Regions from separate parts of the Priestia sp. YIM B13489 genome, predicted to be linked through region 2. Evidence: riboswitches for the same ligand, from Rfam matches in the RefSeq annotation. Region 2 holds a riboswitch; each other region holds the start of a gene.
The links. Region 2 has a riboswitch for lysine ahead of ACFX4W_RS07815 (aspartate kinase). Riboswitches for the same ligand answer to the same signal wherever they lie in the genome.
Positions count from the first base shown of each region.

Region 1: linked by a shared signal. The riboswitch ahead of lysA (diaminopimelate decarboxylase) and the one ahead of ACFX4W_RS07815 (aspartate kinase) in region 2 are both predicted to bind lysine.
Region 3: linked by a shared signal. The riboswitch ahead of dapA (4-hydroxy-tetrahydrodipicolinate synthase) and the one ahead of ACFX4W_RS07815 (aspartate kinase) in region 2 are both predicted to bind lysine.
Region 4: linked by a shared signal. The riboswitch ahead of ACFX4W_RS26150 (amino acid permease) and the one ahead of ACFX4W_RS07815 (aspartate kinase) in region 2 are both predicted to bind lysine.

Region 1 is NZ_JBHZOQ010000053.1:1,271,006-1,279,055, forward strand. Features, by position in the region: gene ACFX4W_RS12365 (hypothetical protein) at 1-67, opposite strand, end outside; gene ACFX4W_RS12370 (hypothetical protein) at 218-352, opposite strand; gene ACFX4W_RS12375 (dicarboxylate/amino acid:cation symporter) at 491-1,753, opposite strand; gene lysA (diaminopimelate decarboxylase) at 1,806-3,134, opposite strand; lysine riboswitch at 3,280-3,462, opposite strand; gene ACFX4W_RS12385 (CBO0543 family protein) at 3,529-4,041, opposite strand; gene ACFX4W_RS12390 (NAD(P)/FAD-dependent oxidoreductase) at 4,377-5,495, shown strand; gene ACFX4W_RS12395 (YckD family protein) at 5,569-5,883, shown strand; gene ACFX4W_RS12400 (PAS domain-containing sensor histidine kinase) at 6,045-7,769, shown strand; gene ACFX4W_RS12405 (DUF1292 domain-containing protein) at 7,856-8,050, shown strand, end outside.
Region 2 is NZ_JBHZOQ010000053.1:356,801-364,850, forward strand. Features, by position in the region: gene ACFX4W_RS07815 (aspartate kinase) at 8-1,240, opposite strand; lysine riboswitch at 1,382-1,559, opposite strand; gene uvrC (excinuclease ABC subunit UvrC) at 1,625-3,391, opposite strand; gene trxA (thioredoxin) at 3,616-3,930, opposite strand; gene ACFX4W_RS07830 (electron transfer flavoprotein subunit alpha/FixB family protein) at 4,352-5,332, opposite strand; gene ACFX4W_RS07835 (electron transfer flavoprotein subunit beta/FixA family protein) at 5,366-6,139, opposite strand; gene ACFX4W_RS07840 (enoyl-CoA hydratase) at 6,158-6,931, opposite strand; gene ACFX4W_RS07845 (fatty acid metabolism transcriptional regulator FadR) at 7,011-7,595, opposite strand; gene ACFX4W_RS07850 (AMP-binding protein) at 7,708-8,050, opposite strand, start outside.
Region 3 is NZ_JBHZOQ010000053.1:1,483,524-1,491,573, forward strand. Features, by position in the region: gene ACFX4W_RS13395 (hypothetical protein) at 98-268, opposite strand; gene ACFX4W_RS13400 (H-type small acid-soluble spore protein) at 386-565, opposite strand; gene ACFX4W_RS13405 (hypothetical protein) at 971-1,258, shown strand; gene ACFX4W_RS13410 (hypothetical protein) at 1,320-1,577, shown strand; lysine riboswitch at 1,836-2,014, shown strand; gene dapA (4-hydroxy-tetrahydrodipicolinate synthase) at 2,142-3,029, shown strand; gene ACFX4W_RS13420 (DMT family transporter) at 3,292-4,137, opposite strand; gene ACFX4W_RS13425 (CBS domain-containing protein) at 4,498-4,923, shown strand; gene ACFX4W_RS13430 (DUF421 domain-containing protein) at 5,113-5,763, opposite strand; gene ACFX4W_RS13435 (hypothetical protein) at 6,263-6,445, shown strand; gene ACFX4W_RS13440 (CynX/NimT family MFS transporter) at 6,636-7,862, shown strand; gene ACFX4W_RS13445 (YesK family protein) at 7,991-8,050, opposite strand, start outside.
Region 4 is NZ_JBHZOQ010000053.1:3,930,022-3,938,071, reverse strand. Features, by position in the region: gene ACFX4W_RS26175 (YqcI/YcgG family protein) at 1-228, shown strand, start outside; gene ACFX4W_RS26170 (cupin domain-containing protein) at 203-511, shown strand; gene ACFX4W_RS26165 (cysteine hydrolase family protein) at 533-1,120, shown strand; gene ACFX4W_RS26160 (GNAT family N-acetyltransferase) at 1,211-1,702, shown strand; gene ACFX4W_RS26155 (hypothetical protein) at 1,806-2,174, shown strand; gene ACFX4W_RS26150 (amino acid permease) at 2,211-3,650, opposite strand; lysine riboswitch at 3,753-3,937, opposite strand; TPP riboswitch at 4,112-4,212, shown strand; gene thiT (energy-coupled thiamine transporter ThiT) at 4,245-4,853, shown strand; gene ACFX4W_RS26140 (ethanolamine ammonia-lyase reactivating factor EutA) at 5,010-6,428, shown strand; gene ACFX4W_RS26135 (ethanolamine ammonia-lyase subunit EutB) at 6,455-7,825, shown strand; gene eutC (ethanolamine ammonia-lyase subunit EutC) at 7,840-8,050, shown strand, end outside.

The DNA of each region.
Region 1 (8,050 bases), 910 kb from region 2:
CAAAACTTATCAAAATAACTGAAAGTCCAAAGGCTGCAGCTGTAATCTCTAGCCAAGAAAACACCATGTCATTCCTCCTTTTACAAACCTATTAATAGAATATGTAAAAGTTCGAAAGGAGGTTGTACGATAGCCCCATAACGAGCAGGGGTATGAAGTTCTCTCTAAAAATAAAATGACGTTAAAGAACGCAGGCGCTGCGCTCTTTAACGTCATTTTATTTTCGTTCTTCAGCTTGATGCTCTTGTTTGTTTTGCTCAGTAAGACGTTTTTGATGAGCTTTTGTTTCTGCGCTTACGTGATTCGCATCATTCGGTTGATTTTTCTTTGAACCTCCTGCAGCGTTACTCATTAGACGACACCTCCAGTCCGGTTATGAAACATACCTTTAGAATGTGCGTATGTACAGACTTTATACACCGCTATCGATATTACTGCACACGAAAAAAGCAAAGGGAGAGTCACTAAGACTGTTCCCTTTGCTTTTTTACTAAGCGACTTTATCGGTGGTGATAATTTTGTTAATCCAGTCTTTTCCTTCTGTAAACCTTGTAACAAGCATCGCTGTTACTGTATTTCCCGTACTGTTTAAAAGCGTAGCAGGGGCGTCAATAATTGTGGAAATGACCGCGATAATGGGCAGAACTTCTGGCGAAAATCCGTAAATTGTAATGATTAACATTTCGCCAATCATACCGCCTCCAGGGATTGCTCCCATTACGGCTCCAACTAAAAAGGCTACGCCTAAAATGCTCAAAATACTCGTAGCAGACGTCATATCTTTGCCAAACAAACTGAATAAGAAAACAATCTTTAGAATACCACCGATAACAGAACCATCTTTATGCGTGTTTGCTCCTAGTGGAATCACTGTTTCAGCAATATCCAGCGGCACACCCATTTTCTTTGTTGCATCTAAATTGACTGGAATAGATGCAGCAGAAGAACAGGTAGCAATAGCGGTGATAGAAGGAGCAGCTGCATTTTTCCAAAACAGCTTAATTCCTGCTTTACCGCCAGCAATCCATGCATATAGCGTAAAGAAACCGAAATAGTAAACGATTGCAATTAATAAATAAAGAATAAATGCTCTAGCGTACCCTTGTAAGATCTTTGGTCCAAGTTCTCCTACTACAGTAGCGAAATAGCATCCTAAACCAATTGGGGCATAGTACATCACAATTTTAACAACCTTCATCGATACTTCTTGACCCGAAGTCAGAAATTTCGCCATAGGCTGTCCTTTTTCGCCAGCCATCGTTGTAGCAATACCGAAAATAACGGCAAAGACAATTAATTGTAAAATGTGCTCTTTCGAAAATAACTGAACAAAATCAGGTACAGTAAATGTACTAACAAGCTGAGTTAAAAGCGTCATTTTTTCAGCTGTATTTTCACTGTCACCCATCAATTCTTTAATGGCAGAAGTATCTACATTATGTAGCGGATTGTAAAGTGATGCGCCTAAAAAGCCTAAAACGGCTGAAACAGCAGCAGTGGCGATAAACACAACGGCGATACCTAGCATAATTTTACCAAGACGCTTCATTTCATTCATGTTTGCGATCGCCGAAGCCACACTAAAAAAGACAAGGGGAACGATAATCATGAACATTAAATTAAGAAACAAATCACCAAAGGGCTTTACGACTGCCACATCCGGCCCGATAGCATATCCTGCTATCCCGCCAATTAAAATAGCGAGAAGCAGAATAAGCGATGATCTGTACGTTTTAAATACACTTAAAACCATAGTTAGATTTCCTCCAAACAACAATAGCTTCTTTACTACGCAAGAACAGCTATTATTTGCTCATTGCATACGTAGTAACGACTGGCTTTACATCTTTACGCACCAAATCTTCGTATGTTTCTCGCTCTACAGCAAGACGAGCTTCTCCATTTTTTACAAATACAACAGCAGGGCGCGGAATACGGTTGTAATTGCTAGCCATTGAATAGTTGTAGGCACCTGTAGAGGACACTGCTAATAAATCTCCTTGATTAACGCGCGGTAAATCAATATCCCAAATAAGCATATCTCCTGATTCACAGCATTTACCCGCAATTGATACTGTTTCATCTTTTTTATCCGTCACTCTATTAGCCAAGACAGCTTCATGTTTTGCATCGTAAAGAGCAGGACGGATATTATCAGTCATACCGCCGTCAATTCCTACGTATTTTCGTACACCTGGAATCTCCTTCGTTGATCCAATTGTATAAAGCGTTGTACCTGCTTCTCCTACGATGCTTCTTCCAGGCTCAATCCAGACTTCTGGAAGGGTATAATTCTGTTCAGTTAACGTGCGGCTTAGCTTTTCTGTCAGTGCATCTACATAATACTCAACTGGAAGAGGAGAGTCGCTTTCGGTATAACGAATACCAAAACCACCACCTACGTTTAAAACTTTTACTTCAAATTCCATTTTATCACGAATGCTGACTAAGAAATCAGTTAAAATATCAATGGCGCGAGAAAAACCATCTACTTCAAAAATTTGCGAACCAATATGACAATGAATGCCTAAAAGATCGTAGTAAGGCTTTTCTAACGCAGAACTTACCGCTTTCATGGCTTGGTCATTGGAAAGACCAAATCCAAACTTGGAGTCTTCCTGTCCGGTCATAATATATTCATGTGTATGGGCTTCAATTCCTGGAGTAACACGCAGAAGAATAGATGCTTTCTGTTTGCGCTCAGCTGCTAAGGCATGCAAAACTTCAAGTTCGGTAAAGTTATCAACAACAAAACAGCCAATATTCGCATCAAGAGCCATTTCCATTTCTTCAATCGTTTTATTATTGCCGTGAAAATGAATGCGTTCAGCTGGATATCCAGCTTCAAGCGCTGTAAATAATTCGCCTCCTGAGACCACATCTAGTGACATATCAAGCTTCGTTAAAAGGCTAGCCATTTCCATACAAAGAAATGCTTTCCCTGCATAGGCGATTTGATATGAAAATCCGCTTCTTCGAAAGGCTGAATGGAAGGCCTTGCATTTCGTTTCAATTAATTCTTGATCGTAGATGTATAGGGGAGTGCCGTATTGTTTTTTCAGTTCGACCGTATCGCACTGCCCAATTTCTAAATGATTGCTGCTGTTAATTTTACTCGTTCCATGTAAGTACATAATCCGTATCCCTCCATTTAAATCATTCAACTATAACTTTGAACTTTGATGGTCAGTAGAAAAACACAAAAAAGACCCGTGAAGTGATGTTCACGCGTCTTGGTTTCATAATAATAAAGTATTATTACATTCTAGGCATCAACATCTCTTCAATAGCTCTCCACAAACCAAATGGTTTGTGACAGCTCAGCATTTATTCAATACTGAACCAGTATATGAACACAATGGATGTTTATATACTTCGGCACGAAATCCCTTTTACTTATCTTCACAGACTCCATTAGTCTCCAATAAGTGACTCTTGATTTCATGCACCTCTATTCTCAGAGAGGAAAATTATATTTAAATGTAATTCCTATTATATTTCCTTTTCCTCCGTCTAGTCAATGAAAAGTTAAGGCATAGGAATATCAAAAAAAATAAATAAGAAAGCTATGAAGCTTCCAGATAGAATCCAAGCGACCAGTGCTGTCTTCTGATGAATGACTAAAAGTGAGAACGTGGCAATGTTGAAGAGAAAAGAACACAGCAGCGACCATCCATAATGATGAGTGATACTGTGATTAACATAAGCAATGAACTCAATCACAGTAAATAAAAGCGCCCACAAAAGAATCCACCACAGCCTGCCGCTTACATGCAGCGGCAGCCTTCCTAAAAAAACCGGTATAACAAACGGATAAATAATTAAAGTTATTCCAAGGGAAACCATTAGGTGATCGGGTAGAAAAAGGTGATCAATACCTACAGGGTGAAATACCCATACGCGGTGATGAAACAGCAGCACTTCATAAAGCAAATTCCCTGTGACCCAAAACAGCAAAGTAGGATAGTATTCTTGATACCTTCGCCACTTGCCAAATAGTAAACCAAGAATGATGAAAAATAATACAAATGAAGATTGCATACGCTCTCCTTAAAATAATGGTTATTTCTTTTTATTTACATATTATAGTGGTTTTATTCTTTCATTTTTTTATTCAGAAACTATAATAAAAAAGCGGTAAGCGCAGTGTTAAATATGGGTGATCACTATTTGTGGTTTGCTTCATCTCACCATAATTCCCGTAAAAGAACTTATTGCGCTTTTGTTTACAATGAAAGGAGCTATATGTCAAAGTCAGCAAGATTCAAAAATAAGCTCAAGATAGCTTCGCCTAGTATGTGACTTCTTTTTTTGCTATGCTAAAGTTGCGTACATATAGCATGAGAATATTAGAAGAAAGAAAAGGGTGTTTTGGTATGAAAACATACATCGTAGTTGGAGCTGGGGTACTTGGAGCTTCTACAGCATATCATTTAGCAAAAGCAGGAGCAGATGTGACATTGATAGATCGCAAGGATGCAGGTCAAGCTACTGATGCAGCAGCAGGAATTGTTTGCCCATGGCTTTCGCAGCGTCGAAATAAAGCATGGTACCGCTTGGCAAAAGGCGGCGCTAAGTACTATCAAACATTAATTCAGCAATTAGAAGAAGATGGAGAAACGGATACGGGATATAAGCGAGTAGGAGCAATTAGCTTACATACTGATGAGCAAAAGCTTAAAAAAATGGAAGAAAGAGCATATAAGCGTCGGGAAGAAGCTCCTGAAATAGGCGAGATTACACGTTTATCCGCTAAAGAAACACAGGCTTTGTTTCCGGTTCTTTCAGAAGAATACAGTTCAGTTCATATTAGTGGAGCCGCTCGCGTTAACGGAAGAGCTCTTCGAAACGCACTTGTGAATGCAGCGAAGAAAAACGGTGCAAAAATAATAGAAGGAAACGCAGAACTACTTTATGAAAATAATCAAGTAACGGGCGTTTCCGTAAATGGACAAACCCTTCTAGCAAGTACAACAATCGTAACGGCAGGAGCGTGGGCAAATCAATTACTAGAGCCTCTTGGAGTGAAATTTTTAGCAAGCTTTCAAAAAGCGCAAATTGTCCACTTGCATCTCCCTGATGTAGATACAAAAGACTGGCCCGTTGTGATGCCTCCAAGCGATCAATATATTCTTTCATTTGAACAAGGTCAAATTGTCATTGGAGCAACACATGAAAACGACACGGGCTATGATTTGAGAGTAACTGCTGGGGGGATGCATGAGATTTTTTCAAAGGCCTTATCAATTGCTCCCGGCTTAACAGAAAGCACAGTCTTAGAAACAAGGGTAGGGTTTCGACCATTTACTCCAGGATTCTTGCCAGTCATTGGAGCTCTTCCGGCTTACGAAGGAATACTAGTAGCGAATGGTCTCGGAGCTTCAGGCTTAACGTCGGGTCCTTATCTTGGTTCAGAGCTTGCTAAATTAGCACTTGAAATGGAAATGGAAATTGATCTTAGCGACTATGATGTAGGAGGAGCTATCGAGTCTTAAGCAAACAGAATGAATGAAAACAAATAGAAGTTCGCAAACTATAACTACTATATGATGAAAGGAAGTAGATTGTTTGCGAAAGATTATGATAAGTGCAGCAGCAGCTTTTTTATTTATGAGCGCGACGCCTGTATTAGCGGAAAATAATCCTCAGCCAGAAACAAAAGACGTGCAGTTGACGTCTGAGCAAAAGCAGGAACTGTCCGTGCTGTACAAAGAAATGCTAGCAAAAAAGAAAGAAATACTTTCAAAATATGTGGAGTACGGGGTGCTAAGCAAAACGGAGAGTCAAAACATTTCTTCACATATGGAAAATCGCTATCAGCATATGGAGCAAAATGGTTTTGTGCCAAAGCGACACTGTCATAAAATGCATCATTCAAAGTAATTCCTATTCACATAAAAAAGCGCCTTTACAGGCGTTTTTTTTATGTGAATGAATGGAAAATATCCGCTTCTTTATCTAGTAAATTCTAAAATCCTCATGTAAAATTAAGAGAATGAGAACGAGTAGGAAAGATGTTAGTGAGGGGTAGGTAAATATGAACGATGAACAAAAATAAAAAAATAGTCCGATTACATGCAGAAAATCATTCAGCTGAGGCGCTAGGAATCATATTTGCTTACAAACAAAAAGATGACCATCTTGTTTACAGTATGTATCAAGGTGAAAGCGTTCATGACCAAAAAATACCTCTAGAAGAATGGGTCTCGTATGAGCATTTTTTCGAAGCACTAAACAAAAAGAAAAAGCTTATGTACGAGCTTCAAATAAATGATAAACGCTATGTAGTAAACTTAACCCCTTTATCTTACACAGAAAAGCCTGAAATTATGGGACATTGCGTGAATATAACTAGTTATCAGGAGAAAAAAGAACAGGTTCAGCCTTTTATTTATCATAACGCAGATGCTGTTGCTGTCGTTGACTTAGAAGGGAAAACGCTTCAAGTGAACCCTGCGTTTGAGAATACATTTGGCTGGACGTTTGAAGAAATTCATCAAAAGCCTCTTCCGATTATACCTTCGTTTTTAAAGGAGCCAGTGTGCGAACTTCATAAGACCATTCAATCAGGTGAATCGAAAACGGAATTTGAGACGGTCAGACAGCATAAAGACGGTCATTTAATTAATGTAAGCGTCACACTCTTCCGCGTTGAAAATATGAATGATTGGCCGCTATGCATTGCTTTTGTCTATCGAGATATAACATCACGCAAGCAGGCTGAAACGGCTTTAAAAGAAAGCGAAGAACGTTACCGAAGCTTGATTGAGTTATCGCCGGAAGCGATTATCGTTCATAGTGAAGGGAAAATTGATTACATCAACCCTTCAGGAGCCAAAGCGCTAGGATACAAAAGTCCTCAAGACGTATTAGGAGCTTGTGTTTATCAGTTTGTTCACCCTGATTACTATGATGTGGTAAAACAGCGAATTTATCGAATGAAAACAGAAAATAAATCTGTAGACCTACAGGAAGAAAAGTTTATTCATAAAGACGGTCATACGATTGATGCCGAAACCATTGCCTTTCCTATTCCCTATATGGGAAAGCAGGCCATTCAAGTTTTGTTTCGTGATATTACAGAACGTAAAAAAACTGAAAAATTGCTGCGTGAATCCGCTCAGCTTTCCTTAGTCGGACAGTTAGCGGCTGGTATAGCTCACGAAATTCGAAACCCTCTGACGGCGGTAAAAGGATTTATGCAGTTATTAAGAGAAACGAGCGGTCAGCCTTACTATGTAGAAATGATAAATCGTGAGTTAGATAGAATTGAATTGATTACCGATGAGTTCTTGAGTCTTGCAAAGCCTCAGGCGAAAACCTACAAAGACAAACATGTCCAAGATATTTTAGAGAATACTTTAAAGCTAGCTGAGGTGCAGGGGATTACAGAGAAAATTCACGTAAAAAAAGAAATTGATCTTCATCTTCCTCTCGTATTATGCGAAGAAAATCAGTTGAAACAGGTGTTTAGCAATATATTTAAAAATGCAGTCGAATCTATGCCAAGTGGAGGAACCGTAACGATTCAACTAAAAAGATTTAATCAGGAGAACCTTGTTATCCGGTTTAGCGACGAGGGGCCAGGCATCACGCAGGAAAGAATGCAGCATTTAGGAAAACCTTTTTATAGTACCAAAGAGAAAGGAACGGGGCTTGGACTGATGGTGTGCTATAAGATCATTCGAGAACATAGAGGAGAAATTAACTTTGTAAGTGAACTTGGAAAAGGAACTACCGTAGACATTCTTTTGCCTTTTAAAAAATAGATTCTACTTTTATAAGCATGAAACCTTTTCTAAAGGGGAATACATGTTAGTGAACGAATAATGAGGTTAAAATAGGAGGGAATAAGATGGAACGCATTGAAACGGGAGAGATTTTTACAATTTTAGACGAAAATGATCAAGAGCAAGATATTGAAGTGCTTGGAAAAATGACGATTGAAGGGCACGATTATATTGCTGTTGCGTTTGTGGAAGAAGTTTTAATTGAAACAGAAGAAGAAATTGATGTTTTCTTTTTGAAAATTGAAGATGATGGTGAATGG
Region 2 (8,050 bases):
CTCTTCTTTATACTTGCACTGCTTGCTGCTCTTCTAATTCAAATGCTACGTGAAGCGTCTCAACAGCTTTTACCATATCAGCATGCGGTACAACTGTAGATACTTTAATTTCAGACGTGCTGACCATCTTCACTTCAATTTTCTCTCCTGCCAGCACTTCAAACATTTCGGCTGCAACGCCTGGATTAGAAATCATGCCAGAGCCGACAATTGATACTTTAGCCAAACCGCTTTCATGTTCAATACGCGTATATCCCAAAGTAGATTTATACTCTTTTAAGACGGCAAGAGCGGCGTCTACGTCTACGGTTTTAATAGAAAATGAGATAGAGAGACGATTATTAGCCGTTACGTTTTGAATAATAATGTCCACATTTAACTGTTCTTTTGCTAATGCTGTAAAAATAGTAGAAAGAGTTTGCAACTCGTTGTTTAACCCTTCAATTGTCACTCGTGAAATATTATCTTCAAACGCAATTCCTCTTACGACTAAGTTTTGTTCCATTGAAACTTCCTCCTCAACAATCGTTCCATTCTCGTTTTCTAAGCTTGAACGCACTTCTAGCGGTACCTGATAATTTTTTGCAAACTCAACAGCGCGCGGATGCAGCACCCCTGCTCCCAAATTAGCTAATTCTAACATTTCGTCATATGAAATAGAGTGAAGCTTACGAGCATCTTCTACATAGCGCGGATCTGTCGTAAACACTCCTGTTACATCTGTATAAATATCACATTTTGCAGCTTTTAATGCTGCGGCAAGAGCTACTGCCGTCGTGTCAGAGCCGCCTCGACCTAATGTTGTAATGCTACCATCTCCTGAACAGCCTTGGAATCCAGCTACTACTACGATTCGGCCTCTATCTAATTGGCTTTGAATACGAGTCGTGTCAATGTGCTGGATTCGTGCATTGCTGTGAACTGCTTCCGTCTGGATACCAGCTTGCCAACCTGTTAGCGAAGTTGCTTCATACCCTTTATATTGAAGGGCCATTGTTAACAGGGAAATCGTTACTTGTTCTCCAGTTGTAAGAAGCATATCCATTTCGCGTTTGCTTGGACTGTCCGTAATATCACTTGCTAATTTCACCAGTGCATCTGTAGTTTTGCCCATTGCCGATACAACAACAACTACTTGGTTACCGCGCTCTGCTTCTTGAATAACACGGTTTGCTACATGTTGGATACGTTCAACAGAACCAACAGATGTTCCACCAAATTTTTGAACGATTAATGCCATAATTTTGTTCATTCCTTTTCAATAAATTTGCATATGCAGGATGATGAGAAGCTAAATTTTTTTACTCAGACAATAAAAAAAGCAATGAGATGAGCTCTCATTGCTTAACGAACGAAAATTATAAAACATAACCGTCCACTGCCGTGAGATAGCTCTCCAAGAATCTACATCTTGACAATCCTACGTTTATTCAACGCAGAACCAGCAATCATTACTATGAGGTAATGTTCACTTCGGCAAATTTCCCTTTCCGCATCATTCATAAGAGCTCATACCCTTCCTGATACGTACTGATTAAATTTGCACCTCTATCTTCACTTCATTTGATGAAGTGTCGTATGAAATTAGTTAATAGCTTATCAAATATTTTCTATTATTTCAAGACTATTTTTGCAATGTTTCATAAATTTTTTCAGCGATGTTTTGAGGAACACCTGAATTTCGAATATCATCAACCGTTGCTTCTTTCAATTTTTTCACCGAACCAAAATACTTTAACAAAGCTTTTTTACGCTTTTCGCCCACTCCCGGAATATCGTCCAGAACAGACTGAAAAGCGGACTTAGAGCGCACTTGACGGTGGAAGGTAATCGCAAAGCGGTGAACTTCATCTTGAATTCGCTGAAGCAAATAAAATTCTTGACTATTGCGTTCGAGCGGTATGATTTGAGGAGGCTCACCAATCATCAGGTTGGAGGTTCTGTGCTTATCATCTTTGACAAGACCTGCTGTAGGCACTAAAAGTCCCAATTCATTTTCGAGAACGTCCTGTACTGCAGCTAAATGCCCTTTGCCTCCATCTACAACAATTAAATCTGGAAGCGGAAGACCCTCTTTTAACGCTCTGGAATACCGTCTGCGAACGACTTCTCTCATGGAACTGTAATCATCTGGTCCCTTTACGGTCTTAATTTTATATTTGCGATATTCTTTCTTTTCCGGTTTCCCATCAACAAAAACAATCATCGCAGAAACGGGATCTGTCCCTTGAATATTTGAATTATCAAATGCTTCAATCCGATAAGGAGCGGCAATTCCAAGCTCTTCTCCTAACCGTTCAACTGCGCCAACCGTGCGCTCTTCATCTCGTTCAATTAAATAGAATCTTTCACCGAGCGCAATTTTTGCATTTTTACACGCAAGTTCTACTAATTCTTTCTTTTTGCCTCGCTTTGGATGCTGAACCTCTGCTTCTACTAATTTCTCAGCCAACTCTGCATCAATCGTTGCTGGAACCATTACTTCTTTTGGCTTAATATTTTTGGCATAAAACTGACCGATAAAAGTTAAGAAATCTTCTTCTGGCTCTTTATAAAAAGGAAACATAGAAACTTCTCGCTCAATTAACTTCCCTTGGCGAATAAAGAAAACTTGAACACACATCCAGCCTTTATCATAAGAATAGCCAAACACATCTCGATTGACAAAATCATTAAACGTTACTTTTTGCTTTTCCATTGTCGCTTCGATATGAGCAATTTGATCTCGATATTCTTTAGCCCGTTCAAAGTCAAGTTCTTCTGAAGCTTTTAACATTTTTTCAGTTAATTCTGTTTTGACATGCTCATATCCACCATTTAAAAACCGCGTGATATTTTCAATAATTTGTTTGTTTTGCTCTTCTTTTACTTCTTTTACGCAAGGAGCTAGGCATTGCCCGATATGGTAATACAAACAAGGTCTGTCTGGCATGGTAGAGCACTTTCTTAATGGATAAATGCGATCAAGAAGCCGCTTTGTTTCATTTGCAGCTTGAACGTTAGGATAAGGCCCGAAGTATTTCCCTTTATCTTTTTTTATTTTTCTTGTAATAACAAGTCGGGGCTGCTTTTCAGCTGTAATCTTAATAAAGGGATAACCCTTATCATCTTTAAGCATGATATTGTATTTTGGATCATGCTTTTTAATTAAATTCATTTCTAAAATAAGTGCTTCTAAATTAGAAGATGTGACGATATATTCAAAATCGACAATGTCGTTTACAAGTCGAAGCGTCTTTCCGTCATGAGATCCGGTAAAGTAGGAGCGCACTCGATTTTTTAATACTTTTGCTTTTCCTACGTAAATGACCGTTCCATATTTATCTTTCATCAAGTAACAGCCGGGCTGATCCGGTAAAATAGCCAGCTTTTCTTTTAAATAATCGTTCATATTTTTCTCCTTCCTCTTCTCTTACTCTGTCCATCTATACATTCGCTTATGAAGCGTAACCTACATTCTTTCCTGCTTTACAATACATGCACATAAGCCGGATTTATGGCGGTGTTCCTTACATCTAGTATAAAACAAACGAACGCATATTCGCTAAATAAAAGTATTCCCAAAAGAGAAAAAGTGGAGAAAAAGAAAAAACCTAGCCTGAGCTAGGTTTTGACTTACGCGTGTTTATTAATTAATTCTGTTAATGCTTCTTTTGGTTGGAAACCAACTACTTGGTCAACTTTCTCTCCATCTTTAAATAATACTAAAGTTGGGATACTCATAACACCAAATTTTCCAGCCGTTTCTTGGTTTTCATCAACGTCTACTTTCACGATTTTAACTTTATCGTTAAGTTCGCCATCGATTTCTTCAAGAACTGGAGCAATCATTTTACAAGGGCCACACCATGGTGCCCAAAAGTCAACAAGCACTAGGCCTGATTTAATTTCATCTGTAAAGTTTTTATCTGTAGCATGTGCAATAGCCATTTTAATTCCTCCTAAATATATGCAATATCCAAATTCTACTCACAGTATATCACCTTCAAATAAGGTTTGCTAACTTTTTGCTTACATTTATACTGTTTATTCTCCGCTCTAGTTTGTACAATTCACATAAAAACATACGTAGAAAATTTCGTTTTCCATGAGGCTGAGACATAACGAAATGAATCCTATCTAAAGACGAACGAATAGTATACAAGGGCTGAACCGCTTGCGACACCGCAGATGATTTCTGTGCAAGACTTTGCTTTCTGCAGGAGTCTTCGCCTTGCCCTCCAATCAACTGCTAGAAAGACCCACACACATGAAACCTGCGTTTACCCTAACAAAAAAACGAACCACTAATCAAACATCTTGATCAATGGTTCATTTTTCACTTCGTCTAAAATCCTTTTGTCTCAGCCTCTTACGCAGACTGTACTTTCAGCTTTTTGAATTCTTCCGTTAGCAGAGGCACCACTTCAAATAAATCTCCAACGATTCCGTAATCAGCTACTTTAAAAATATTCGCCTCAGGATCTTTGTTAATGGCAACAATAATTTTTGAATTTGACATGCCGGCCAAATGCTGAATGGCTCCCGAGATTCCGCAGGCAATGTATAAATCTGGTGTGACTACTTTGCCCGTCTGACCGATCTGAAGAGAATAGTCGCAGTAATCTGCATCGCACGCTCCGCGAGACGCCCCAACAGCTCCATTTAACACGTCCGCTAGTTCTTGGAGAGGTCCAAAACCTTCCGTTCTTTTTACACCTCGACCACCTGCAATCACGACTTTTGCTTCGGATAAATCAACCCCTTGCGTTGCTTTCCGTACAACTTCTTTTACAACTGTACGCAGGTTTTTGATTTCAACATTTAAATCCTCTACATCGCCTGTACGTCCCTCATCTTTTGCAAGCGGTGAAATATTATTTGGACGAATCGTGACAAACGTAAAAGCATCGGTCATGATTTTCTTTTCAAATGCTTTACCAGAATAAATTGGGCGGGTGAAGACTACTTGATCCCCTCCAACTTCTACATCCGTCACATCTGAGATAAGTCCTTTGTCTAAGCGAGCTGCCAGTTTTGGCGCTAGGTCTTTGCCAAGAGCCGTATGGCCAAATACGATAGCTTCAGGTTGTTCACTTTCAATGATGGCTAATAACGCCTGAGCATAACCATCCGATGTGTAAGCAGCTAAATCTTCATGCTCCGTCACAACAACTTTATTCGCTCCGTATGCAATAAGCTCTTCACTTAAAGCTTTTACGTCCTTTCCTACTAACGCTGCAACAATTTCCCCACCGTCAGCTACAGTAGACGCTGCGGAAATCGCTTCAAACGATACGTTTCGTAATCCCCCATCACGTGCTTCTCCTAGAACTAACACTTTACGTCCCATTGCAATACCCCCATTGTTTTAACTTTTGACTTATTAAATGACTTTTGCTTCTTTATGCAGTAAATTGACCAGTTCTGTCACTTGATCTTTTATATCTCCTTGTAGTACGCGTCCTGCGTCTTTTTTCGGAGGCAAATAAATTTCAATTGTCTTTGTTTTTGCTTCTACATCATCTTCATCTAAATCTAAATCATCCAATTCCACTTCAACCAACGGTTTCTTCTTCGCTTTCATAATCCCTGGAAGAGATGGATAGCGAGGTTCGTTAAGTCCCTGCTGAGCTGTTACTAAAAGAGGAAGCGACGTTTCGATAACCTCGGAATCACCTTCCACATCGCGTACAACAGTCACTTTTTCACCTTCGATATCTAATTTTGTAATCGTCGTAATATAAGGGATTTCTAACTGTTCTGCTACGCGCGGTCCCACTTGGCCCGAACCTCCGTCAATCGCTACGTTTCCTGCCAAAATTAAGTCAGGAGATTGTTCTTTTAAGTACTGTGCCAGCAGCCTAGAAGTCGTGTACTGATCGCCATCTTCTATGTCATCTTCCGTATTGATTAAAACCGCTTTATCTGCTCCCATAGCCAAAGCTGTTCGGAGTTCTTTTTCTGATTCTTCCCCTCCTACACTCACGACCGTAATCTCCCCGCCATGCTTTTCCTTTAGCTGAATAGCTTCTTCAACTGCATACTCATCGTAAGGATTAATAATAAATTCAGCCCCATCTTCAACAATTTGACCATTTTTTAATGAAAGTTTCTCCTCTGTATCGAATGTTCTTTTTACTAACACGTAAATATTCATTCAATTCCCCTCCTAAGCTTATTTTCCTAAAAATTTAGGCTGGCGCTTTTCAATAAAAGCGGCTACGCCTTCTTGAGCATCCCTGCTTTTGAATACGCTTCCAAAAAACTGCGCTTCTTTTTTGATGCCGCTGTAATAAGCATCTGTTTTTACATGCTGAAGCAGCTGCAAGGTGGCTTTAACAGAGATTGGGCTTTTTTTGGCAATTTTTCTAGCAAGTAAAAATGTTTCATTGATAAGCTGACTTTCTTCAAAAGCTGCATTTGCCAATCCTAACTCCACTGCCTCGCTTCCGGATATTGGATCACTTGTCAGCATCATCTCACAAGCCTTATGAACTCCTACATAACGAGGTAATCGCTGAGTTCCTCCAAATCCTGGTATAATCCCTAACTGAAGCTCAGGCAAGCCCAGCTTAGCATTTTCTGTTACCAAACGGATATGGCAGCTCATAGCAAGCTCCAACCCTCCGCCTAAAGCAGCTCCATGAATAGCTGCAATCACTGGTTTTGGGTAATTTTCAATATACTCAAAGAGCTCTTGACCGTTAACAGCAAGCTTCTCGTATTCTTTTTCCTGCTGAAGTGATGTGAATTCTTTTATATCAGCACCGGCACAAAAGAATTTCCCTTCACCTTTAATGACGATAACCCTTGTCTCTTTACTATCTTCTAAATGTTTTAAAACACTTGAAAGATCTTTTAATAAGTCTTGAGACAAAGCGTTAGCAGGTTGTCTATTCAACGTAATGAAACTTATTGCATCAACAGTTTCAACCTGGATAATTTCCATTTGTTTACGCCACCCTTTCTTTCTATTTTCATTACCTTGCGCTTTTCCCCTCGCAGGGGAGCAGCAGGCTCACTTACGATTATGAGCCGCTGCAGCCGTTTAACAGCAGGGAATGGACTTTATCTACCGATTCTATTAGACCATATCGATGATCGTTCATTACCCATGTTGTGACAGTTTCATCAATCGTTCCAAAAATCATCTGTCGCGCAAGACGAATATCTATATTTTCAGAAAACTCACCCGTTTCGATTCCTGTCTGCAAAATAGAATCAATGAGAGTCAGATAATCTTTTAATACATCGTTAATTTTCAATCTTAAATCTTTGTTCGATTGACGCAGTTCGAGCTGGGTCACTGTAGCTAAATGATGATCCTCCGCTAGAAACGAAAAATGTTTGTCAATTAACACATGAAGTTTTTCTGCCGCGGTTTCAATTCCCGCCAGTTCTTCATAAATTTTTTCTACAAATTGTCCCATCTTCTCTTGAAACAAGGAAATCAAGACATCTTCTTTGTTTTTAAAATATAAATATATCGTACCGTCTGCAACTCCAGCCTGCTTAGCAATTTTAGAAACCTGAGCATTGTGGTATCCGTTTTCTGCTATTACTACTACAGCTGCATCGATAATCTGTTTATACTTTGGCTTATTTCTTCTCAATCTTATACGCTCCTTTAAAATATGAATGATTATTCATTCATATCTTTATAATAAAGAAACCGCAAGTATCTGTCAATTATGTTTCAGGAAAAAAATCAAAGGCGACGATCGATTACGTCGCCTTTTTATGCTTTTCATTTTCTTCATCAATCAGCGCTCGTCGCAGAATCTTACCGACCGCTGTTTTGGGAAGCTCATTTCGAAATTCATAAAGGCGCGGAACTTTATAAGCAGCTAAATACTTTCTAGAAAACTCATTTAACTCTTCTTCAGTACATCTTACACCATTTTTTAATACAATGTAAGCCTTCACCGTTTCTCCTCTATATGGGTCAGGAACACCCACCACTACAGCTTCTTGAATTTTTTCATGCTCATATAATACTTCTTCAACTTCTCGAGGATAGATATTATATCCCCCGGCAATAATAATATCTTTCTTCCGATCTACTACA
Region 3 (8,050 bases), 1.1 Mb from region 2:
AGATTGAAATATGGTATCTGCAACCCCTTTTATTGACAACTTATTAAGAATGTATAACTAAAGAAAAGAAATAAAGATCGGTTATTTTCTTCCCTCTTTATTCATTTTCTTTAGAATCTTCCTGGTAATGTTCATTTAAGTATGGGTTCTCTGTCGTAGCAAAATTAACAGATTGAAGGCTAGTTTCAGGATCCATTCCATAATAGCCTTTTAGTTCCGCATTTTCTAGCTCGCCACTTCTGAATTGTGGTTCTTTTTTCTCTTTCATGCTGCACCTCTTTTTTCTTATAAATAAAGCTTAGAGAAATATGGTATTAGTTATTCGGTTCTATTTGGAGATGGAAGAAAAGAATATGAAAATTCCATATCCTTCCTTTATGACTTTTTATTTTTCTTCTAAATCAAGGACTGGAACCATACGGTCTTCATCATGTGTTCCTCTCGCATGAACGGTAGCCATACTTGATGTTTCATCTACACTTTTAATCCAAATAGGAACTCCGTGGTAATGAACATCAATTTCCTTGGGTGAAGAAAGAATTTGCTTAGCTCGATCTATTTCCATATTATCACCTCATTTTTTAGTATGTCCCTGCAATGCATCAATTAAAAGATAAAGCTATATTTCCCCAACAATAATTTGACTACACGCTACAACTCATTCCCTCAAAAATTAATCTATCCTTTAACCTTACAAAAATCGAACATCAATGGGTTTGCTTAACCTCATTTTATTCTTTAATTCGAATACGTATAAATACGAAAAATGAGCACATACTGTACCTAATCAGATTCCTCCTTTTGCTGACAAATCGTTTCTCCTTTAATATGTTAAGTTTACAAAAAACATCTGTCTTCACAGGTGTTTTTTATTTTGAGAAAATATATTAATTTGTATACAAACTAAGTTTTATTTTACTTCTAGTAGGGGAATAAAATAGTAAATTAAATTGGAGAGGATGAGGGGGTTATGATAGAGATGGAGGTAAAGAACCTTCAAAGGTCAGAAGCTAAATTTAGAAAGGCTGAATCAGAATACTTAAATAAGGCAATCGAAGAGTATTTCGTTCGTCGTACATACCATAATGCACCAGTAGTTGATGCACTTCGATATGTACTAACGATTGATAATAAAAGGGAACATTTAGAAAGTGCCGTTGAACTTTTTGGAGATAATATCAAAGAAGTAAATAACCAAGATATTATAAACTATTTAAATCAATGTAGATGTTATAAGGAAATAAGAGATATAGTCTAAATTTGATGCTATCTTATGAAAAAATTTATTGTTCATAAATAACCAAAAGGGGATTGGAGATATGAACTATAAACAAAGGGATTATTATATTAGCGCAAAAGAAAATGAATATTATAAAGTACTAAATGTAGTCGATTATATGTTAGAGGAAGCAAAAAGCAACAATAAATATCCTATATGGGGTGAAAAGCTAAGAACTGAGTTAAAAGAAAGTGCTGGCAACAATCTTACTCCATGGCATTTTAATACAATAATATCCGTACTTTTAGATTACGTACCTGATGAAGTAAAGAATAAACCTAATGCTAAGTCACTCTAAGCGGGTGGCTTTTTATGATGTGCATAATATGTAAGTTAAAACATGTGGTGAATAGCAAAAAGAAAGGTGAAATAGTAATATGAGTGATACTGAGATTGTGGGTTTGAGTCAATAACCCGGAGTCATTCTCTCAAAAATAAGTGTAAGGACTTAATTACAAGGTTTCCATAAAATTATACTTAAATGATTCTTGCGTGAAAGGAAATTTACTGTTATATTAAATTCAATTAAATATTTTCTTATTTCAATATTTTTTGAAGTGAGGATAGAGGCGCAAAGATCATAAGTATACAATTTGAGGAGAATGAGATCCAATGACAATTGTGGAAAGGGGTATTTGCCGAAGCCGAAAGAATCTCATGTTCTTGAAGCTGGTTCTGCTGTTGAATAAATACAGAACTGTCATATGGGAAACTGTATGGAGGGCTATCTTACGCACGGAAACTATTTTTGATAAATATTGTTTCTACTGCAGCAACGAATCCCTCGTTGCTGCTTTTTTGCGTTTCTTATGAATGGCCCTAGCCCCTCTAATTTTTAAAAATTTATAAAGGGTGTGTAGTTATGAATTTTGGCCAAGTATTAACAGCAATGGTTACCCCGTTTGATCAGAATGGCGAAATTGATTTTAACGCGACGAAAATGTTAGTTGAGCATTTAATTACAAATGGCACAGATAGCTTAGTTGTAGCTGGTACAACTGGAGAGTCTCCAACATTAACCACAGAAGAAAAAATTAAATTATTCCAATGTGTGGTAGAAGCTGCTGGGGGAAGAGTCCACGTCATCGCTGGAACTGGCTCAAACAACACGCAAGCTTCGATTAGCTTAACGAAACTTGCAGAGGAAACAGGAGTCGATGGTATTATGCTCGTTGCTCCATACTATAATAAGCCGTCTCAAGAAGGCTTGTACCAGCACTTTAAAACGATTGCCCAGTCAACCTCTTTACCAGTTATGCTTTACAATATCCCAGGGCGAAGCGTAGTTAACATTTCTGTTGAAACAATTGTTCGTCTATCAGAGATTCCTAATGTTGTATCAATTAAGGAAGCAAGTGGCAACTTGGATGCCATGGCAGAGATTATTAGCAAAACACCTAGCGACTTTACACTATACAGCGGCGATGATGGGTTAACAATACCAGTATTAGCAATTGGCGGGGCAGGAGTTATTTCAGTTGCTTCCCATATCATTGGCAATGATATGCAAGAAATGATTAATGCCTTCAAAAATGGCGATGTCCAAAAAGCTGCTGCTACACATCGCAATCTGCTTCCAATTATGAGAGCATTATTTATTGCGCCAAGTCCTTCACCAGTAAAAGCTGCATTAAATCTAAATGGAATACAAGTTGGCGGTGTTCGTTTGCCAATGGTTCCTTTAAGCAATAAAGAGCAAAGTGCGCTAGAAGAAGTTCTGCAAACTAGCGGCATTAACGTTACCTGTTGAAATAAATAAAAACAGATTAGAAGAGAGAGCATAGCTAAAACGACCGATTCAATCGATGCATTAAGGCAAGATTGGTGCACAAAGCTCAAGATGGATGAATCATCCTTTAGCTAACTCCTAAAAATAGAAAAACTCCCTTAACGCATTGGGGGAGTTTTTCTGTTTTTTCTATGTATGTATACTATATACATCTTCAGTTGCCATACAGAGGGAGACCTATTTCACTATATGTTCGTTCTTCTGTCGGTATTGGTGCAAAAACTTATATCTTAGTCAACACGATTCCGCATAAAGTAAGAATAATTCCTATTAATTGATATTTTTTAAGTCTTTCTTTAAAGATAATTAAGCTCCCAATTAAAACAACAATACAATTTAAACTAATGATTGGATAAACCACGCTGGATGGACCTTCCTTTAGGGCGAATAAATAACAGCTGTAACCAATCGTACTTAATATACCAACTAGTATACCTATCTTTATTTCAATTTTATGTGCAGTTAATTGTTTAAATTCTTTCCGAGCTAATAAACTTAAATAGACAGCTCCTCCACCATACATTGAAACAAGCATTTCACCCATGCTAAAGTGCTGATACGTGCTGAATTTCATAATAACACCAACTGTGCCGATAGATAGAAGAGCTAAACAGCAGCTCAAAATCCATAATTTATACTCTATGTGTGCCGTTTTGTTTGGTTGATACTGAATAATACAAGCTGCCAATATAATAATGACGATACCAATCCAATTTGTTAAAGGAATGGATTGAGGAAATAATAAGGATGTAGCTATAACAACAATGACTGTATTCATCGCAATAATGGTAGATGTAATACTCGCAGGTCCTTTCTCAAAGGCTTTCGACATTTGGATATTGCCATTGGCATTTAATATACCGATTAGTGCCCCCGTTAAAATAGGTAAAATGTGAAATTCAAAACTTCCTTTAATAAGAGTAAATAATAAGAGGATAAAAAAAGAAATCCAATAAAAGAAAAGTTGAATACACACTTTAGATAAATGTTGAAGAGCACCCCATTTAAATAAAGTATTATTTACTCCGAAGCATACAGCTGTCCCTAAAGCAGATATAAACCATAACATAGTGTGTAATTCCTTCCTAGTAGTTTTTATACTACTAAATTATACAATTTATATAATAGTTTTAATATTTCAATTTAATGAAAAATAGCTTCGAATAACTCTTTTGTAAAAGTATAAAGATGAGAAGTATAAATTTATTACGAACCAACGGATTGTGCTCTTTTATTAAAACCTCGTTTCCTATTATTCTTACACCTTTTTACTGTCCAATAAAATGCGATGAATTTTTCAAATCCATTCACCATTTTCTTCTCATTAAAACCTAAAGCTTTGTATCCTAAAACTCAAATGGACGTTTTAGAAGATGAGGTGCGGGAATCAAGTGAAGTAAGACCATGATTAAATAAAGGAGGAGTTGCTATGAATATAACAGAAGTGATGACTTCTAATGTTGAGACAGGTAACCTTAAAAGTTCATGTGGTGAGGTAGCTAATATGATGAAGAATGTAGATGTAGGAGTTATTCCAATTTGTGAAAATGATAAACTAATAGGCCTAATAACGGATCGTGATTTAGTCGTCAAGGGATTAGCTAATAATTTTAATACGAATACACAAATATCTGAAATGATTACCACTGATGTCATTACTGGTACAAAATGCATGTCTGTAGAGCAGGCTTCAGATCTTATGTCTCAGCATCAAATACGCAGACTTCCTATTGTAGAAGGTGGAAAACTCATTGGAATGGTTTCTCTGGGAGATTTAGCGGTAAGTAATACTTCAAATAAAGAAACAGGAAAAGTTCTTGAGAATATTTCAGCTCCTGCTGAGCTTAATAAATAAAAAAAACTCTTTTTGTACTTCATCTTATAGATAAGAGCAAGCTAATAAAAATTAGCTTGCTCTTAGTTTATATATAACAACACATGGCTATTACAGCTTTTAAAGATCTTGTATTCAATAGCTCCAGCAGTTTATGGCTTTCTATAGAATTAGCCAAGTTTAAACCCATTTTCGTCCTGGATTTTTTTATCATTCATTTTTTATATCCACAAAAAGTTGCCCGTTTAAAAAACTACAATATAAAATACGTTTCACGTCTTTGTATCCTCTTTGTTTCAATTCGTTGAAAAGCCAAGAAGAGTTTTTATTTATTAGATTTAAATGCTTTTCTTGAATGATCCCATCAATAACAAGGGGAAGTAAAAATACAGATCCTGATTTATCTTTGCTTTCTGGTTTTTTAAATACAGATAATGTACCCGAAGGCTCTAATATCGCATAATCCACCTCACGGATATCTCCTATATTTTTATCCCGAAGCTGTAAAAGCAAGTCGTCCAAATTATAACGTGATTTCCTCATTTGCTTTTCATCAATCTTTCCTTGTTTTATTACAATAATAGGTTGCCCATCTAGTACTCTGCGTAACTTTTGACTTTTTAATTGGATATATGTAAGGCCTATTTGGATAACTGTTAATATAAGAATAGGTACAAGTTGATAAAGTAAAGAACCTCCCGTATCCTCAATTGCAACAACTCCAAGTTCACTTATCATAAGCACAACAACAAGGTCAATGACATTTAGCTGATTTATGCCTCGTTGGCCGATAAAACGAAAAATAATAATAATAACAACATATAATAATATTGTACGCCAGCTTACTTCGATGATTTCCACTTTACGCTCTCCTTTCATTAGAATCTTTTTCTCTCTTGGAACAGGGATGAATGTAATATATAGATTTATACACTTAGCTGATTCTCTAGGATGTTTATTTCTTTATGTTAAAAATTAAATGAGTAACGTACAAAGTGTTTAAAGTGTTATTCATGGCACTAGATTTTTAACAGAAGCATTATATAAACAATTAACTGGGGAGAACCTTCATTATGTTAACTTTGTTTTGTATATCATATGCATTAAAAAAGATGCCGTTTAGGCATCTTGAATAGTTTGCTCAAGGTATTAGTATTTATACATTTAGCTGTCTAATACCGCAGCCATATTTATACTCTCATATATATGTGCTAAAATAACCAGTGAACCAATCCCTCTAAAAATTAGAGGGATGTACAGTTGATATATTAAAGGCAAATCGTATGTCACTTGTAGAAGAAGTTGTTTTCCAAATCGAATCCTTAAATGAATATAGAGTATATGGGAAAATAGAAGACAGATCCTTTCTGAAACGAATTTAATGCAACAATTTGAAGTGAACCGAAATGCATTGAGAGAGGCTATACAATCTGTCGTACATACTGACCGACTACAAACAAAGCAGGGAAAAGCTTATGAAAAAGCTGACATCCAGCTGCATAAAACAATGTTAGAAGCATCACATAAATCATATGTTAATTGATTTATATAACCATAGGATAGATTTTTTACATACATCTGGTCATCAAATAGTTGAAGTAAGTTCTCATACCGATTTTAATTGAACCTACTTTGTAAACTTGTGGATGCTACCATGGCAATCTGCACAGTAAATGAATATATTACTTAATTTTAAAAACTTTAAGATTATATACGGAGGGTCTATAACTACCATGGGTATCCCACACACAACAAATCAACTAGAACAGCCAAAACTAAATATAAATCCTAAAATAGGATTACTGATTATAGGCATTATCCTAATTGGAGCTAATCTCAGAGCCCCTTTAACATCTGTGGGCCCACTGGTAGCTTCTATTCGTAACAGTTTAGGAATATCTAATACTTTAGCAGGAACAATAACTACAGTGCCTTTACTAGCTTTTGCATTCCTATCTCCTTTTGCTCCCAAGTTAGCTCGGCGTTTTGGCATGGAGTTTACGCTATTTATTTCTTTAATCTTATTAACAATCGGAATTGGAATACGCTCTTTTGGTGGAGTAGAAACATTATTTGTAGGAACGATCTTAATTGGTTTATCTATTGCTATTGGAAATGTATTGTTACCTAGTCTAATTAAACATAACTTTGCACAAAAGATAGGCATGATGACAGGAATTTATGCAGTTTCTATGAATTTATGCGGCGCTATTGGGTCTGGTATAAGTATTCCCATTTCTTCAGTATCAGGTTTAGGATGGACCGGAGCCCTTGGATGTTGGGGGATTTTATCTCTTCTTACCATTTTCATTTGGCTACCACAATTGCGAAATCGACATAAGTCTACGAAGTCTCAACAAACAGTGCAAAAGGTTGAATCTATTAACTTATGGCGTTCTAGATTAGCATGGAATGTCACATTGTTTATGGGATTTCAATCCTTTATCTTCTATACAGTTATTACATGGATGCCGGAAATTCTTGAACAAAAAGGATTGAATACTCAGGACGCTGGCTGGATGTTATCGTTAATGCAGCTTGCTGTACTTCCTATTACGTTCCTCGTTCCTATTTTAGCCGACCGTTTGCAAGATCAGCGTTTATTAGTAGTCATTCCAGCTGTTTTGCTTATTGGAGGATTATTCGGTATCTTGTACGGAAATACACTCCTTATCCCATTGTGGATTATTATGGTTGGAATTGGAGTCGGGTTTGTATTTAGTTTGGCAATGATGTTCTTTAGCTTACGCACACAAAGTACTAACGAGGCAGCAGAATTATCCGGTATGGCTCAATCATTCGGTTATCTTTTATCTGCTGTAGGGCCTGTGTTATTTGGAGGGCTACACGACATTACACACAGCTGGACTATCCCTTTATTGATGCTAGTTTTAGTTTCAATCTTTATTTTTATCGCCGGTATGGGAGCAGGGAAGAATGAATATGTGACTTCTAAATAATAAAGAGGTATAAAAGCCCTTTAGAACTGAGGTTTTAAAGGGCTTTTATACTTGGTATTATTTGACGGCTTCTTTTTCTACCAATCATCCGCATTATATAAACTGACTTTGTATGTGCTATACATACTTTAGTGGTGAATGTTTTTACTAAATTTTCTTTTCACAGATTCAGCTATAGATATAATTAG
Region 4 (8,050 bases), 3.6 Mb from region 2:
ATGACAGGAGATTCAAAAATAGGGCGGCACGTACAAAAGGTGGTCCGCGATCGGTTAAAAACATATGATGACGTATCAGCTCACCCTGAATTAGGATGGTATGGACAGCAGGAAAACCGAGAGTGGAAGCAATATTTTTTACACGATGATAACAACTATACTACTGGACAGTGTCCGTTTAAATTAAAAAGGAGTGAGCAGCATGGACGTAAAAAAAGCCTCTATTAAAAAAGGAGTTGGCGGAAAGTTTGAAGAAGTAATTAAAGAACTGCTTCCAGCGTATACTGGATATGTTGAAGTACAGCACGATATTGCTTTTCAAACGCACCCATCTCATACCCATCCAACTGATGAAATTCTTCATATACTTGAAGGATCTATTTACTTTACAGTTGAACATGATACGGTTCTATGTCAGGCAGGAGATCGAATACATTTACCGAAACAAACGGTTCATTCCTCAAAAGCCGGTCCTGATGGGTGCACATACGTTATTTCCATTTTAAAATAAAGACGAAAGAAGATGATGCTTATGCTACGTTCCCGGCCAGTGCTGCTGCTTATCGATGTACAAGAAGGGTTTTATTCACCACAGTGGGGGGAAAGAAACAATCTAGATGCAGAAAAACATATGCTGACGCTACTGCAAGCATGGAGGCGCCAAAATTATCCTGTCATTCACGTACAGCATGCATCAGAAAATCCAGATTCTCCTTTACACCCAAGTTCGAAGGGATTTCAGTTCAAAGAAGGGTTTGGTCCACAAGAAGACGAATACTTAATTCGCAAACACGTGAACAGCTGCTTCATTGGAACAGAGCTAGACAGTTATTTAAAAGCAAATGGCTATGATACGCTTATCTTAATAGGACTAACTACTAATCACTGCGTCTCTACGACTGCCCGCATGGCTGGAAATCTAGGGTACAGGACGTACGTTGTAAACGATGCAACAGCTTGCTTTGATGGTATGTCCTACGATGGAAAAACAAGGCTTCCTGCAGAAGATGTACATACATTCGCATTGTCTTCTTTGCATGAGGAGTTTGCAACGGTCGTTTCTACAAAAGAGACACTTCAAGTTCTTCAAACCTTTCAATATGCTCAAAATCATAACTGATGTGCATGCGCACATCGGTTTTTTATGTAGATTATGTTTCTTAAAAGAAGTAAAATAAAGATAATTCTATACTATAAGGAGTTTGTACATATGATCATTCGTTATGCTAAAGAAGAAGATTTACCTATGCTTGTTGAAATTTATAACCAGTCTGTTCAAGCAAGTGCTGCTACTTTTGATTTAACGCCTGTAACAGTAGAGCAAAGAAGGAGCTGGTTTGATAATCATATTAGCAATGAACTTTTTCCGCTTATTGTCGCAGAAAAAGATGGGGTAGTAGTGGGCTATGCTTCGCTTTCTTCTTATCGAGATAAAGAAGCGTACATTCAAACGGTAGAGCTATCGATTTATATTGATAAAAATCAACAGGGGTATGGCATTGGAAAACAGCTTATGAAGCGAATTTTGGAACTAGCTAAAGAACTCAACCATCACGTTGTCATTTCAGGGATTACAAAAGGGAATGATATCAGTATCAAAATGCATGAGCAATTTAATTTTACATTTTGCGGAGAATTTAAAGAAGTAGGCTGGAAATTCGATCAGTGGCAAGATGTGCTTTTTTATCAGCTTATTTTATAAGATGTATGACACCTTTACACATTGTAACGTTTTAGTTTCATGTGTAAAGGTTATTAAAATAATAAGTCGTTTTATTATTTTAATACGAAAGGTGTTAGCTATCATGAATACACGTTTTCAATATCAGCATCTAAGAGCTATTCCAAAGACATGGTCAAAAAAAGAACTGCATATCCAGCTGAATAGAATCAAACACAATTCTGAACTATCTACTATAGCAGCAGATCCGCTTTTTCATCTGTTAGAATGTACCCATTCGGGCCTTCAAACTAAACAAGAAATCATAGACTACATCCAAAGCATTCCTACTCATCAACTTCCATCTTTTGTAACCCATTTAAGCAGGTTAGTTCAGCGTATTTATTATATAGAAGCTGCTGATTACTGTAATCGTCCCCTCAAAGGTTATATGCTTGTTATGAAAAATCAGCCCGCCTATATATCTCTTCATTTTGCTGATCAGATCACATAAAAAAAGCTCTCTATTCTTTTGAATAGAGAGCTTTTTTTATTCGTATTTTTTCACTGTTACTTGGCATTCTTTTAACGGAATAAGTTTTGACTTTTTCGTCCATTTGTATCCTAACCAAACAATTAAGAATAAAGGAAGTCCGATATAAGAAACAAGTACACCGTACCAGTCAATCGAATCACCCATAAACGCCGAATAGTTTTGACCTAAAATGACAACAGCACATAAAATAAAGGCAAAGATAGGACCAAACGGGAAAAGTTTTGCATGATATGGAAGTTCACTCAAATCATGACCTTGGGCAACAAATGCTCTTCTAAAACGATAGTGGCTGATGGCAATTCCTAACCAAGCAATAAAACCAGACATACCAGAAGCGTTAAGTAACCACGTGTATACCGCACCGTCTCCAAAAAATGAAGCACCAAATGCAAGTGTACCGACAAGTGCCGTTGCGATTAAAGCATTCACTGGAACGCCTCGTTTATTCACTTTTGCTAAGAACCTTGGTGCTTTTCCATCTTTCGCTAAGTTCCACAGCATACGCGTAGAAGCATACATACCTGAGTTACCAGCAGATAAAACGGCTGTTAAAATAACGGCATTGATAGCTGATGCTGCAAACGCCAGACCTGCTCGTTCGAATATTAAAGTAAATGGACTTACTCGCACATCATCACTTGCTAATGAATCGGCTGTGTATGGAATAAGCATCCCGATAACAAAAATAGCTAAAATATAAAATAACAAGATGCGCCAGAAGACTTGTTTAACTGCGCGAGGAACCGTTTTTTCCGGATCTTCACTTTCTCCAGCTGCGACTCCAAGCAACTCTGTTCCTTGAAATGAAAAACCAGCAGCCATAAAAATACCTAAGACAGTAAAGAATCCACCGTGAATGGGTCCATCACCAAGCGTGAAGTTTTTAAACCCTGGTGCTTCATTGTTAAAGATACCAAAAATCATCATAATGCCAATAACTAAAAAGATGATAACCGTTACTACTTTAATTAACGAAAACCAAAATTCAGATTCACCAAATCCTCTTACAGAAAGGTAGTTAAGCCCAAACATAATTAATAAAAACAGGGCACTCCATAAAATAGAAGAAGAGTTTGGGAACCAAAATTTCATAATAAGGGCTCCAGCAGATAATTCAGCTGCAATCGTAATAGCCCAGTTATACCAATAGTTCCAGCCGAGAGCGAAACCAAAGGATGGATCTACAAACCGAGACGCATACGTACTAAATGAACCGGCTTCAGGCATATAAGCTGCGAGCTCCGCTAGGCTGGTCATCAAAAAGTAAACCATGACACCAATGATAGCGTAAGCTAAAAGCGCTCCCCCAGGTCCTGCTGTGTGAATTGCTCCACCACTTGCTAGGAATAAGCCGGTTCCGATGGCTCCTCCTAATGAAATCATCGTTAAGTGGCGAGATTTCAACCCACGTTTTAATTCTTGCTGCTCTTGCATAGATAAATACTCCTTTCGAATGTACGGAAAGAGACGGGATAACATAAAAAAAGCCCGCAGTATATGTGCGCGCTTTTAAATCTGAAAACCGCGTCAACCTTCCGTGAAGATAGCTCTTCACATCACTCGCATGATGTGACAGTTCTGTTCCTGTTCGGAGACAGCCCCAGCTTAAATCAACCGAGAAGTGATCTAAACTTCGGCAATTTTTCCTTTCAAGCAACATCCTCAATGTTCTCTGCATTTCCGTTGCTTTACTATTAAAAACTGCGACCTCTACCTCATCGATTAGGATGAGGGTTTTTTATATTCATTTGACATAAAAGAAGTATACCAAATACTAAAACGATTGTCATTATAAAAAATAGATTCAGAAAATAGAAACATCTTTGAAATCTCTCGAATCTATTTTGCTACATATGGTATAATGAATGTTGTCATAATACTACATAAATATCCGAACGTACCACAGGGGGAGCCGCCGTGCTGAGAGTGAACAAATTGTTCAGACCCTTCGAACCTGTTAGTTAACGCTAGCGTAGGAATGTGGGAATAGTAGCATATATTTGCTTACTCCTGTGTAAACCGTTTGATATGAATGATTCAAAAACAGGAGTGAGAAACGTGAATAAAGCATTACCTTTACAGGCTAAAATTGAAATAGCTATTTTTGCAGCATTAGCACTTCTACTTGATCTTTTGCCTTCCATTAAGATTGCAACGGCTGTGAGTATTTCGTTCTCCATGGTGCCCATTTTTATTATGTGCTTTCGCTGGGGAGTAAAAGGCGGGGCTCTATCTGGTCTATTATGGGGGCTGTTGCAGTTGGCAACAGGAACGGCTTATATTTTAACAGCGCTACAAACGTTTATTGAATATATTGTGGCTTTTGCTTTTATAGGTTTTGGAGGTATTTTTTCGCAATCTATTAAAACAAATTTAGCTAACAATAACAGATCAAAAGCTTTTGTTTTGATTGTTTTATCCCTTGTTATCGGCAGCTTCGCACGGTATTTCTGGCACTTTATTGCGGGCATTATTTTTTGGGGATCATATGCGCCAAAGGGTATGTCCGCTCTATGGTATTCTTTTTCAATGAACGGTATTTCAATGGTAGGGTCACTAATAGCCTGCTTAATCATTCTTTCACTATTAATTCCATCCGCATCAAGAATGATTGTAACTAAATCACACTCATCATAAGCAAAAAGACTAAATCTACCAAGATTTAGTCTTTTTTGTCATTTGTCACCTTTGTTTACACAAAAGTGTGTCAGGTTTGATAACATAGTTAGTGAAATATTCAAAAAACTGTTTTATGATAATCACCATATTCAAACGAGATAAGGGATTGATAGCATGCTACAGAAATGGATAACGAGCATAGGTTTAGATATCGGAACAAGCACAACAAAACTGATTGTAAGCAAGCTGTTAATAGCAAATCAACAAAATCAGTTTACGCTGCCAGGCTGTCAAATTATTGATCGTCGCGTAACGTATGTAAGTTCTATCTATACCACCCCTATGCTAAACGATGTTGAAATCGATGTTCAAAGATTAACGGTACTACTAGAACAAGAGTATAAGAACGCAGGAATCTCCTTAGATCAAGTGGAGGCAGGTGCTGTGATCATCACAGGAGAAACGGCCAGAAAGCAAAATGCAGAAAGTATCGTTCACTATCTAGCCGAACATGCTGGGGATTTTGTTGTTGCAACAGCCGGCGCTGACTTAGAGGGAATATTAGCAGCAAAAGGATCGGGAGCAATAGAGCGTTCTGCTGAAACAAATGCAGTAATTGCCAATATTGATGTAGGAGGAGGCACTGCTAACATCGCTTTATGTCAAAATGGAAAAGTGATAGAAACGTTTACACTGCATGTAGGCGGGAGATTAATTCGACTAAATGAAGACGGTCTTGTTACCTACGTTTCGTCTCATTTAACTGAATTTTTGAAAAATAATTCTTTGACACTGCGAGAAGGTGAAAAAGCAGCATTTGAAAAGCTCTCGTCTATCTGTCAATTACTAGCTGAAGAAACCGTGAATTATGTAAAAGCGCTGAATCAAAATTCCTCGCTGCTCGTTTCTCCTCATACAAGATCTTCTATACATCCTGAAACGATCATGGTTTCAGGAGGAGTAGGAGCAATGATGGAGAAGCAAAAGCCAATAACAGTGAAGGAAGTGGCCATACACGGAGACGTTGGTCCGCTTCTAGCATATCATTTTCAATCCATCCAAGTATCTCAATCCGCTGAGACAACGCGCGCTACTGTAATTGGGGCTGGTATGCAAAATACAGAAGTTAGCGGATCAACCGTATATATTGGGTCGAAGCGGCTGCCGTTAAAAAATATCCCGATTGTAGAGATACCCGTTCAGCAAGAAGAGACGTGGAATCCGCAGCTGTTTCAAGAAAGAGTTCGAGCGGCATGTATGCAGGCTTCAACTATTTTCAGCGCAGAAGACCCCCCTGCTGCTATTGCTTTATCTCATTTTCCTTACTGCAGCTATAAGATGCTTCAAGAATTAGCAAAAATAATAAGCGATGAATTTATTGCTTGTTTTAAGGGAGCCAAGTGCCTCGTTGTTCTATGCGAACAAGATATTGCAAAAGCTTTAGGACAAGCACTAGCTAAACAGAGGAAAGAGTTAGAAATTATTTGTTTAGATCAAATTGATTTTACACACGGAGATTACATCGATCTAGGGTTACCAGTAGCCGGAGAAGCGATCTCCGTTTCCGTTAAAACGCTCGCTTTTTCATCATAATCAGCTGAACACACAAGGAGGAAACGATGTTTAAAACTACACGAATGTTAGGAGAAACATTTTCATTTTATAGCTTAAAAGAAATCATGGCCAAAGCAAACGAAGAGCGTTCTGGAGATCAGCTCTCAGGAGTTAGCGCTGAGTCAATGAAAGAACGAATGGCAGCAAAACAAGTTCTAGCTGATATCACACTTGCTGATATTCGAAATTACCCGCTGCTCAGCGCAGATGAAGACAACGTTTCGGCATTAATCGAAAGTCAGATTGATTCATCTGTTTACGACATTATTAAAAATTGGACAGTAGGGGATTTAAGAGAATACATTTTATCCGATCAGCATAGCGGAGAAGACCTTCTTGCACTTAGCAAAGGATTAAGCAGCGAAATGATTGCGGCAGCTACTAAAATTATGTCCAATTTAGATTTAATTCAAGGAGCTGCCAAGATAGAAGTGCAAACTACTTGTCAAACGACTATCGGCCAAAAAGGAGTATTGGCTTCTCGGGCCCAGCCTAATCATCCTTCAGATAACTTAAAGGGAATGAGAGCATCTCTATACGAAGCGTTAAGCTATGGAATTGGAGATGCGGTTATCGGAATTAACCCTGTTATTGATACAACGGATAATATTTACGCGCTTTTAAATGAAACAAAAAATATAATCAACGAATGGTCAATTCCTACTCAAAACTGTGTATTATCACACGTAACGAGTCAAATGAGAGCAATTGAAAAAGGAGCATCAGCAGACTTGATTTTTCAAAGTTTAGCAGGTACAGAAGCTGGTAATGATTCATTTGGAATTTCACTGTCTATGCTTGATGAAGCGACAGCGCTAATTCATGAAAAAGGAACGGCAAAAGGTCCAAACCGCTGGTATTTTGAAACAGGACAAGGTTCTGAACTGTCAGCAGAAGCTCACTATAACATTGATCAAGTAACGCTCGAAGCTAGATGCTACGGCTTAGCTCGTCACTACAAGCCTTTCTTAGTTAATACAGTTGTTGGATTTATTGGACCTGAATACTTATATAACAGCAAACAAGTTCTACGAGCTGGGTTAGAAGATCATTTCATGGGTAAAATGCACGGCCTGCCTATGGGAGTAGACGTATGTTACACCAACCACATGGATGCTGATCAAAATGATATGGATAATTTAAGTATGCTTCTGGGAACAGCTGGAGTGAACTTTGTCATAGGAGTGCCCATGGCTGATGACTGCATGCTAAACTACCAGTCTCTTAGTTATCATGACATTGCAACAGTACGTAATGTGTTAGGCCGTACTCCAACGCCGTTATTTCAAAAGTGGCTTGAAGATCAGCGTATTATGGACAACGGGCGCTTTACATCTAGAGCCGGAGACCCAACTATTTTTATGAATTTGATTTAAGGAAGGTGCTTACTATGATACCAAAGTCAAATCGCGATCCGCTTGAAACACTTAAACAATTTACCCCTGCCCGCATAGGTGTCGGCCGTACAGGAACAAGGCCGCTAACAAAAGACGTTTTATCTTTTCGCACGGATCATGCTGCAGCCGTAGACTCTGTATATGGAGTAGTTTCAGAAGATATTTTAGCCGAGTTTAACCTTTTCTCTGTGAATACACGCGTGG